DNA from 3 places in the Psychrosphaera sp. HA2-10 genome. Region 3 is predicted to be linked to each of the others. Evidence: predicted binding sites of a transcription regulator. Region 3 holds the regulator's gene; each other region holds the start of a gene.
The links. The regulator ArgR, encoded in region 3, controls arginine synthesis, uptake and breakdown. The targets are predictions, from matches to a motif close to ANTGAATANNTATTCANT.

Region 1 (3,287 bases), 750 kb from region 3:
ATAAGTTGATATCGAGTGGCGTCTAATTTAGCTAAAAGCTGGCCTTCTTTTACGTAGTCACCTTCTTCAACATAAACTTGTTCAACTAAGCCCTGAACTTTACTAATGACATCGGCTTCAGCTGTTGATTCAAGGATAGCGTTAGCCGCGTAATAGTTAGCAATATTTGAGCGAACGATGGTTTCAGCTTCAACGGGAACTTTTATAACTTCTTCTTGCTTTGCTTCTTTGTCGATTGAAGCACTCGCGTCTTCACACGCTTGAAGTGACAATAGTGTTGCACCGAAAATAATTGCAAGTGGCAGTCGTTTTAATTGGTTTTTGTTCATTACATTGGTCCATTTTAAATGCTATGTATTGAAACGTTTATCGCATTACTCGTGCCATTATTTAATTTATTTAAAATCAATTACTTACAAATATGAAGTAAGTATTGCGAGAAGGGTAATACAAAAATGTGACGAATTTGACTAATAGTTAGCTAAATTTGTTAAGAATAAGAATAAGAATAAGAATAAGAATAAGAATAAGAATAAGAATAAGAAATGAAGAAATAAAAAAAGCAGCCAAAGGCTGCTTTTTTATGAGTAAATCAAAAGTTATCGTTTGTCAGCAGAAACGTAATCACGTTTTGCTGGGCCAGTGTATAACTGACGAGGACGACCAATTTTTTGACCTTTTTCGCTTAACATTTCGTCCCAGTGGCTGATCCAGCCAACAGTACGAGACATTGCGAAGATAACTGTGAACATGCTTGTAGGAATACCAATTGCTTTAAGAATGATACCTGAGTAGAAATCTACGTTAGGGTAAAGTTTCTTTTCAACAAAGTACGGGTCTTCTAACGCGATACGCTCTAGTTCCATTGCTACATCTAATAACGGATCATTGATGTTAAGTGCAGTTAGAACTTCATGACAAGTTTCACGCATTACTTTAGCACGCGGGTCAAAGTTCTTATAAACACGGTGACCGAAGCCCATTAGACGGAACGGGTCTTCTTTGTCTTTCGCTTTAGCTACGAACTCTGGAATACGGTCAACTGAACCGATTTGTTGAAGCATAGTTAAACAAGCTTCGTTAGCACCGCCATGTGCAGGGCCCCAAAGTGATGCAATACCAGCTGCAATACATGCATATGGATTTGCGCCTGAAGAACCCGCTAGACGTACAGTCGACGTTGACGCATTCTGCTCGTGATCAGCATGAAGCATGAAAATTTTATCCATAGCTTTCGCTATAACAGGATTAACTTTGTACTCTTCTGCTGGAACAGAGAACATCATGTGTAAGAAGTTTTCTGAGTAAGACAGTTTGTTTTGAGGGTATACAAACGGCTGACCTATGCTGTATTTGTATGCCATTGCTGCGATAGTTGGCAGTTTAGCTACTAAACGATATGCACTTCGCTTACGTTGAGCAGGGTCCGTAATACTTAAGTCATCGTGGTAAAAACTAGACAGTGCGCCTACAACACCACAAAGCATTGCCATCGGATGCGCATCAACTACAAACCCATGGAAAAAGTTTGCAATCTTCTCATGAACCATAGTGTGGTGAGTGATGGTTTCTTCAAATTCTTCTAGCTTTTCAGCCGACGGTAACTCACCGTGAAGAAGCAAATAGCATAACTCTAAGTATGAAGAGCCATCTGCTAACTGCTCAATTGGGTAACCGCGGTGTAATAAAACACCTTTACCACCATCAATAAAAGTAATCTCTGATTGACATGAAGCAGTGGCCAAAAAACCTGGATCATATGTGAAAACGCCATGGCTACCCAGTGTACGAACGTCAATGACGTCGTTACCAGCTGTGCCTGACATTATTGGTAAATCAAATGGTTCTTGTCCTGTGACTTGAACTGTGGCCTTTTTATCTGCCATGCATGTTCTCCTCGAATATGTAGTTGTTTTAATTAATCATAGTCATCAGTATAGAAGAAAATGAAATAATTAAGATAAGTCATTAAAAAAATCACGCTATTGTAACTCTAAAGTAGAGTAAAAAGTCAATTTTATTGCACAAATGTTTAATTATTATTCATCTATTATTCTGACCTGTATAAATATTGCTCTTTAACACGTTAAATTTAAACAGAAATTGATATATCGTAAATCGCTATATATACTCCTTGTACTGCACTCGTATGCAGGTACTGTTAGTTGTGCTTATTTAGATCAAATAAAATAAATTTTAAGTTCAACAAAACCATTGGTGTACTTCATCGGTATACTCTATAAATAAACAGCTCTGATAGGCAAGTAATCGTGAAAAAACAAAGACCTGTAAATCTAGATCTGACTACCATTTCAATGCCAGCTACGGCGAATGCGTCAATTCTTCACCGTATCACTGGTGTTGCGATGTTCTTCGCTCTGATCTTCGTTATTGTAGTTTGGGCCATTTCTCTTCAATCTGCCGAAGGCTTTGAGTTAGCTAAACAGCTAATGCAAGGTGTTTTAGGAAAGATTATTGCGATTGGTACATTGGCAGCACTTTCTTACCATATCATTGGTGGCATCCGTCACTTAATAATGGATATGGGTCACTGGGAAGAGTTGGAGTCAGGTAACCTAAGTGCCAAATTGGCGATTGCTATTTGGATTGTAACAGTAATTTTGGCTGGAGTATGGATATGGTAATCAATCAAGCTTCGTTGAAAAGAGATGGTGTTCAAGATTACGTATCTCTTCGCACAACTGCGTTGTTGATGACGGCATACACTTTCTTCATTTTATACGTATTTTTATCAACACCAGAAATGACGTATGAGATTTGGTCTGGTTTATTCGCGAATTTAGGCGTTAAGATTTTTACATTTATTACATTGCTTTGTATATGGGTTCACACTCGCATTGGCTTGTGGCAAGTTCTTACTGATTATGTTAAGAATTCGTCAGTTCGTGCAGTACTTAGCTTTATTCTTAACACTATTGGCTTGGCTTATGTTGTAGCAGGTCTATTTATTTTGTGGGGTGTTTAGTGAGTATTTCAGTTAGAGAATTCGACGCTGTTGTTATTGGCGCTGGTGGTGCAGGTATGCGTGCCGCCTTACAAATTTCAGAATCAGGCCAGTCTTGCGCGCTGATTTCTAAAGTATTCCCAACTCGTTCACATACTGTATCTGCTCAAGGTGGCATTACAGTAGCGCTAGGTAATGCGCACGAAGATAATTGGGAATACCACATGTATGACACAGTTAAGGGATCTGATTTTATCGGTGACCAAGACGCTATCGAATATATGTGTAAAACAGGACCAGAGGCAATATTAGAAATGGAGAA
Region 2 (3,287 bases), 1.2 Mb from region 3:
TACTAACGAGCACTTCTTGCACAGCACCTAACGCAAGCGGAGCGGGAATAACTAATTGCTCTTGCGTCGGGTTTTTATCGGATAATATGACAATGACGGTTTGATGTTCTTTTACAGAATGCGCAACTTTTTTGCATAAACTCTCAATTGCCTGTTGTAACGAAAATTGACTTGCGTTGTAGCACAAGGCAAACGTCTCGGTTCGATAATGTTCTTGATCAAATTCTTTCAGTTGCTTTAAGTCTGTGTACATTAATACCGGCGAGTCAAATAGAACTCTGTCGGCATAACCTGACGTTTCGGCAAATACATTTTGTTCGCGACCTATGCAGGTTGCTAATGACATTACATGGCTTTCGCGCAACGGATCGATAGGTGGATTTGTAACCTGGGCGAATTGTTGACGAAAATAGTCATAGAGATCGCGAACTTTATGCGACATCACGGCCATCGGCGTATCATCACCCATAGAGCCAGTGGCTTCTTGGCCATCACAAGCGAGCACTTTTACAACTTGTTCTATTTCTTCATAAGTATAATTAAAAAGCTTATGTAAGATTCGTTGTTGCTTGTCATCATACAGCCGAGTGCCAATTTTATCAGCCGCATAATCTTCAAATGGTACTAAGTGACGAATATGCTGCTCTAGCCATTCGTTGTATGGGTGGCGATCTTTTAAATCATGATCAATTTCATCCGAATACCAAACTTTACCGTTATAGGTGTCCACCGCTAACATTTCACCTGGACCAACTCGACCTTGCTCAACCACCTCGTCAGGAGTGTAGTCCCAAATACCCGACTCTGAAGCGAGCGTTAACAACTTGTCTTTTGTAATAATATACCGAGCAGGGCGCAAGCCGTTTCTATCTAAGTTACAGGCTACATGACGACCATTAGTAATCACTATGCCTGCAGGGCCGTCCCAAGGTTCCATATGCATCGAGTTAAACTCGTAAAAGGCTTTCAATTTTTCATCCATTTGAGGATGCTTTTGATAGGCAGGTGGCACCAATAATCGCATTGCTCTGAATAAGTCCATCCCACCGGCAAGAAATAACTCCAGCATGTTGTCAAGGGATGCACTATCACTACCTTCATAATTTACAAAGGGTGCCGCTTCTTTTAAATCAGCAATTAATGGCGAGTGAAACTTATATTGCCGAGCTTGAGCCCATTGACGATTACCTTTAATCGTATTTATTTCACCGTTGTGTGCAAGAAATCGAAATGGCTGAGCTAGCTTCCACTGAGGCGTGGTATTTGTGGAAAATCGCTGGTGGAATACACAAATTGCGGTAGACATTCTAATGTCAGAAAGATCTAAGTAAAAGTCTGCCAAGTCCTTCGGCATGACTAGCCCTTTATAAATAGTAACTAAACAGCTCAAGCTAGAAATATAGAAGTCGGTGTCATGCAGCATTTGTTGTTCAATTCGTCGTCGTGCCATGTAAAGTCGACGTTCAAAGTCTTTTTTACGCCAGCCCGGGGGAGCGTTAACAAATACCTGCTGGATATCTGGCAAACTTTCTGTAGCAATTTCGCCAAGTATCTTTTTATTAATTGGAACTTCACGCCAACCAACTATCTGCAGTGTTTCTTTTTCTAATTCTTTGGTGATAAGCTTTTTTGCTTGCTGATTAAGGAGAGGGTCTTGGCTAAGAAAGATATTGCCAACGGCATATTTTTTTCCAAGCCTCCAACCATTTTGCTCTGCCACGGCGGTAAAGAATTGATCGGGTTTTTGCATCAGCAAACCGCATCCATCACCCGTTTTTCCGTCGGCGGATACGCCACCTCTGTGTTGCATGCGGGCTAGACTAGTGATAGCGGTTCGAATAATTTTATGACTTGGCTCGCCCTCTAAATGCGCAATTAAGCCAAAACCACAGTTGTCTTTAACCCAACGTTCGTCATGCAGTGCATTATGTTTGATATTATTCAAATGAGAACCTCTCATATATCGCAACACGTGTATTTATCTAAAGTAAGTATAGCTATAAAAGTGGAAGTGACCGCGATTTGAAAATGCAGATAGCGATGCTAAATTAGATAGGGTGTTGTGAATATAAATTCATTAATTTTAAATAATCTATCTTTTGAAGAGGGTTTAATCAAGAGAATATTAGTATTAAAACTCTAATATTTTGTAATTTAACTACGATTTAAGCCGTAATATTCGCCTTATATCTTGATTTTACTTGGTTTGCAGCGAGGTTTTATTTCAAGTCGTACTTTATAAACAAAATCTGGGCATAAAAAAAGCAGCTAGTGATTGGTTAGCTGCTTTTATAATATTCAGATAAACTACTTAGACGAATAACCGCCCGCAATACCTTTACTTGCCACTGACACAGCATCATGAGCATGTAAAGATTCATAATGATTAACTCGTAACCAGAAGTCCTTATAACCTTCAATATTATTTAATGCAGCTTTAATACGACGACCAGCGTCTTCACAAAACATTAAGTTTTGACCGTTTAAGCGAGCAAATTCTTGCTCATCTTCACGTTTAACTGCTGCCTGAACAGGCGTTTTAAGAGCAAACTCAATAGCGTCAACTAAATCAACAATTGGAAAGTCATTAACGGCTTCTGAAAGCTTAACTTTAACTTCTGCAATTGAACGCTGGCTATGCGGAGTGGCAACAATACCTTCCGTAGAGCCTAACCATGCGTGAACAGTTTCAGCATCAACCTTAGCTTGGCCATCAAATGTCTCGTTAAATTTGTTTTGAATAAGCTGACGAGCTAATGCAGCAGAACAAGGACAAGTTGATGAGTAAGGTACTTTTACAGCAAGTTCAATATCTAATAGACCGTCTGTTAAGTTACCTGTAATTACGACTGGATAGGCTTTCCAACCGAGTTTGCCACTAATTAGTGACTTGCGACGCATATGATAATCAAATTCAAATTTAAGGTGCGCAGCATTTGAAAGATCGTGGTGACTTTCAATAAAATTAGTAAGCAGTGTTTGCAGGTTTTTAATATTTAACGCACTCTCAACTGAAAGCTCATCTAACATTAAATACAAACGAGACATGTGAATGCCTTTAGCTTTTGGCTCTTTAAGGTTAACAAACGCTTCAACAAGCGCTGAAATCGGACGAGTCTCACCTTGCATCTCAACCATTAATGGCATTTCAATGTTGCTCATCCCTACCCAATCAAGCACACCTTCAGTTTGGGCTTTCGCTTGATTTGCAATATCTGGCATTTTAGTTGGCATGTAATCTCCAAATTTTAAACAACAAAAGCCCTCATGTGTCATAGAGAGGGCTG
Region 3 (3,287 bases):
TGCTTACGACCGTTCTTTAAAAGAGCAAGCAGTTGACGTACCAGGTCAATCTGCGATTACTCGAGATAACATTTCATTAATTGTTGATGGTGTATTGTACTTCCGAGTTTTAGACCCTTACAAAGCGTCTTATGGTGTTGACGATTATGTATTTGCCGTTATTCAACTATCTCAAACTACTATGCGTAGTGAAATAGGTAAAATGGAACTAGATAAAACGTTTGAAGAGCGTGATTCGTTAAATACTAATATAGTCGCAGCTATTAATGAAGCGGCCGGTCCGTGGGGCGTTCAGGTTTTACGTTATGAAATTAAAGATATTATTCCACCGCAATCTGTAATGGAAGCGATGGAGCGCCAAATGAAAGCAGAGCGTGAAAAGCGAGCTCAAGTCCTAGAGTCCGAAGGTGATCGTCAAGCCGCAATTAATGTTGCGGAAGGTCAAAAGCAAGCGCAAGTACTTGCTGCAGAAGCTGAAAAATTAGAGCAAATATTAAAGGCAGAAGGTGAAGCGAAAGCGATTATGCAAGTTGCGGTAGCAAAAGCGGAAGCCTTAGAAACAATAGGTAACGTAGCCAAGACCGAGCAGGGTCAGAAAGCGATTCAGCTAGACCTAGCAACAAAAGCAATAAGTGCAAAACAGGCTATAGCGAAGGAATCGTCGGTTGTTCTGCTTCCAGATAACGCCACTGACGCGAGTAGCATGGTTGCGCAGGCTATGAGTATTATTGGCACCATGAATAAAAGCTAAAGGAGACTGTGATGTCATTTTTTGAAAATACAGCTCAAATGTTAATGGCAGCGGGCGTTTTACTCGCTGTTATCGATATTGTTTTTTTAGGTTTTGCGACCTTTTTTCTAACTCTAATTGGATTGGCAACGCTAACAACAGGATTGTTATTACAGTTCGGTATTATCAGTGATACATGGACGGTTATTTCGTTATGCATTGCGGTTTTGTCAGCGGTTTATAGTGCTATTTTATGGAAGCCGCTATCTAATTTACAGAAGACCGAGCCTAAGCATAATGTGCACTCCGATTTGTTTGGACACCAGTTTAGGTTAGAGACGCCAGTGTCGCCAACTCAGCCAGGAAGTTATCAATATTCAGGCATTACGTGGAAAATAGAAAGTGATGAGTCGCTATTAGCGGGAGATAAGGTTGAAGTAACCGACATACAAGTAGGTCTTATGACGGTCAAATCAGTTTCTAATAATTAGTAATTAAACTAGAGGTTGAGTTATACGGTTTCAAATAGTGTTTTTACATTATTGAGAGTGTGCTCAATCTCACTTACTTTTAACGGTGCGATAAAAATAGTGTCATCACCAGCAATAGTTCCCAATACACCTTCCGCTTTACCGACTGAATCTAATAATCGAGCAATAAGCTGAGCAGCTCCTGGACTAGTTTTGATAATAACCATAGCTTCATTGTGATTAATATCTAAAACTAACTGGCGTAATGGACTCTTTGCGGTAGGCATGCCAAGTTCGGCAGGCAAACAATACACCATTTCTTGTTTTGCATTACGGGTTCTTACAGCACCGAAGCGAGTAAGTAGCCGAGATACCTTAGATTGACTAATATTATCGAAGCCTTGGCTTTTAAGCGCATCGACGATATCTATTTGCGATCCGAAACGTTCTTCGTTTAAAAGCTCTTTAAATGCTTTAATTAGTGCTTCTTGCTTGTTTTGCGTCATTGTATTTTTTCCTTGCCAGCTACTCAGGCGGAATTTTAATGCATTTCATCATATAATACTAATTGCGAATTGAGTTTTCGCCGAACTTTCAGTATGGTTGCGGCAAAATTTACTTCTCGATCATTGATTAAAATTGGAGATTAATATGAAAGTTGCAGTATTAGGTGCCGCTGGTGGTATCGGACAGGCTTTATCATTACTACTTAAAACTCAGTTACCTGCTGGTTCTGAATTAGCCTTATATGACGTTGCACCGGTTGTTCCAGGTGTTGCAGTTGACTTAAGCCACATCCCAACTCAAGTTAAAGTTGAAGGTTTTGGCGCTGACGATCTTGCAAAAGCGTTAACAGGTGCAGACATTGTTCTTATTCCTGCGGGCGTACCTCGTAAGCCAGGCATGGACCGTTCAGATTTATTTAACATCAATGCGGGCATCGTAAAAACATTAGTTGAAGGTATTGCTGACAACTGCCCTGAAGCACTTACTGGTATTATTACAAACCCAGTTAACACAACAGTAGCAATTGCTGCAGAAACGTTAAAAGCTAAAGGCAAATACAACCCTGCTAAATTATTTGGTGTAACGACGCTTGACGTAATCCGTGCAGAAGCTTTTGTAGCTGAAGCAAAAGGATTAAACTGTGAAGACATCGTTGTTCCAGTTATCGGTGGTCACAGTGGCACAACTATCCTTCCTCTTCTTTCTCAAGTAGAAGGCGTTGAGTTCTCACAAGAAGAAATTGAGAAACTAACTAACCGTATCCAAAATGCTGGTACAGAAGTTGTTGAAGCTAAAGCCGGTGGCGGTTCTGCTACTTTATCTATGGGCCTTGCAGCTGCACGTTTTTGCTTAAGCCTAGTAGATGCTATTAACGGCGAAGATGATGTTTACGAATACACATATGTAGAAGTAAATAGTGAAGATGCTCGTTTCTTTGCTCAGCCAGTCTTGATTGGTAAAGATGGCGTAAAAGAAATTTTCCATTACGGCGACCTAAGTGACTTTGAAGCTAAATGTAAAGCTGAAATGATCGAAGGTTTACGTGGCGACATCACACTAGGTGAAGAGTTCGTAAACGGTAAATAATAAAAACAACGTTAGTTTTTATTAAAAAAAAGCACCTAAGGGTGCTTTTTTTGTTCTTCTCGCCATAACCACCATGAATAGCCGACGGGTATTAGTGCAGCAGGAACAACAACAACAGGGATCACTAATTTTAGTAGCTCGTTGTTAGCAAAAGGAGCAACAAGCATTGTAATAACACCGGCTAACATAAACAATTTACCACCTAGCCTATGTGTTTTCCGCCAAACCTCGTCACTACTTAATGTCCAAGGCGTTCTAATGCCGATAAAAAAGTTACTTCTAGTTTTACTCATAAAATTACCTGCGACCATTAACACTAATCCTACAGACGCAAGGATGACTTTATGCATTTCAAATTCGACACCTAATATTATTGCAACGTAACCGGCTTCTATAATTGCAAGTAGAACAACCACCGACGCTATGATTGCTCGCGCGGCGGTTAATGAATGAGTAAGGTTCTCTTTTCTCGGCTCTAAGTGCTTTAATACAGT

Region 1: ACZ1GV_RS07135 (citrate synthase) is a predicted target of ArgR. The motif match lies at 2,031-2,048, and genes of this name have one in related genera.
Region 2: gltB (glutamate synthase large subunit) is a predicted target of ArgR. The motif match lies at 2,062-2,079, and genes of this name have one in related genera.

Annotation. Positions count from the first base shown of each region.
Region 1 covers NZ_CM146341.1:1,576,916-1,580,202, reverse strand. Annotated here, with positions in the region: gene ACZ1GV_RS07140 (efflux RND transporter periplasmic adaptor subunit) at 1-329, opposite strand, end outside; gene ACZ1GV_RS07135 (citrate synthase) at 600-1,886, opposite strand; gene sdhC (succinate dehydrogenase, cytochrome b556 subunit) at 2,271-2,645, shown strand; gene sdhD (succinate dehydrogenase, hydrophobic membrane anchor protein) at 2,639-2,986, shown strand; gene sdhA (succinate dehydrogenase flavoprotein subunit) at 2,986-3,287, shown strand, end outside.
Region 2 covers NZ_CM146341.1:432,000-435,286, forward strand. Annotated here, with positions in the region: gene gltB (glutamate synthase large subunit) at 1-1,945, opposite strand, end outside; gene folE2 (GTP cyclohydrolase FolE2) at 2,308-3,234, opposite strand.
Region 3 covers NZ_CM146341.1:2,328,443-2,331,729, reverse strand. Annotated here, with positions in the region: gene ACZ1GV_RS10620 (SPFH domain-containing protein) at 1-751, shown strand, start outside; gene ACZ1GV_RS10615 (NfeD family protein) at 763-1,221, shown strand; gene argR (transcriptional regulator ArgR) at 1,242-1,706, opposite strand; gene mdh (malate dehydrogenase) at 1,852-2,793, shown strand; gene ACZ1GV_RS10600 (SdpI family protein) at 2,829-3,287, opposite strand, start outside.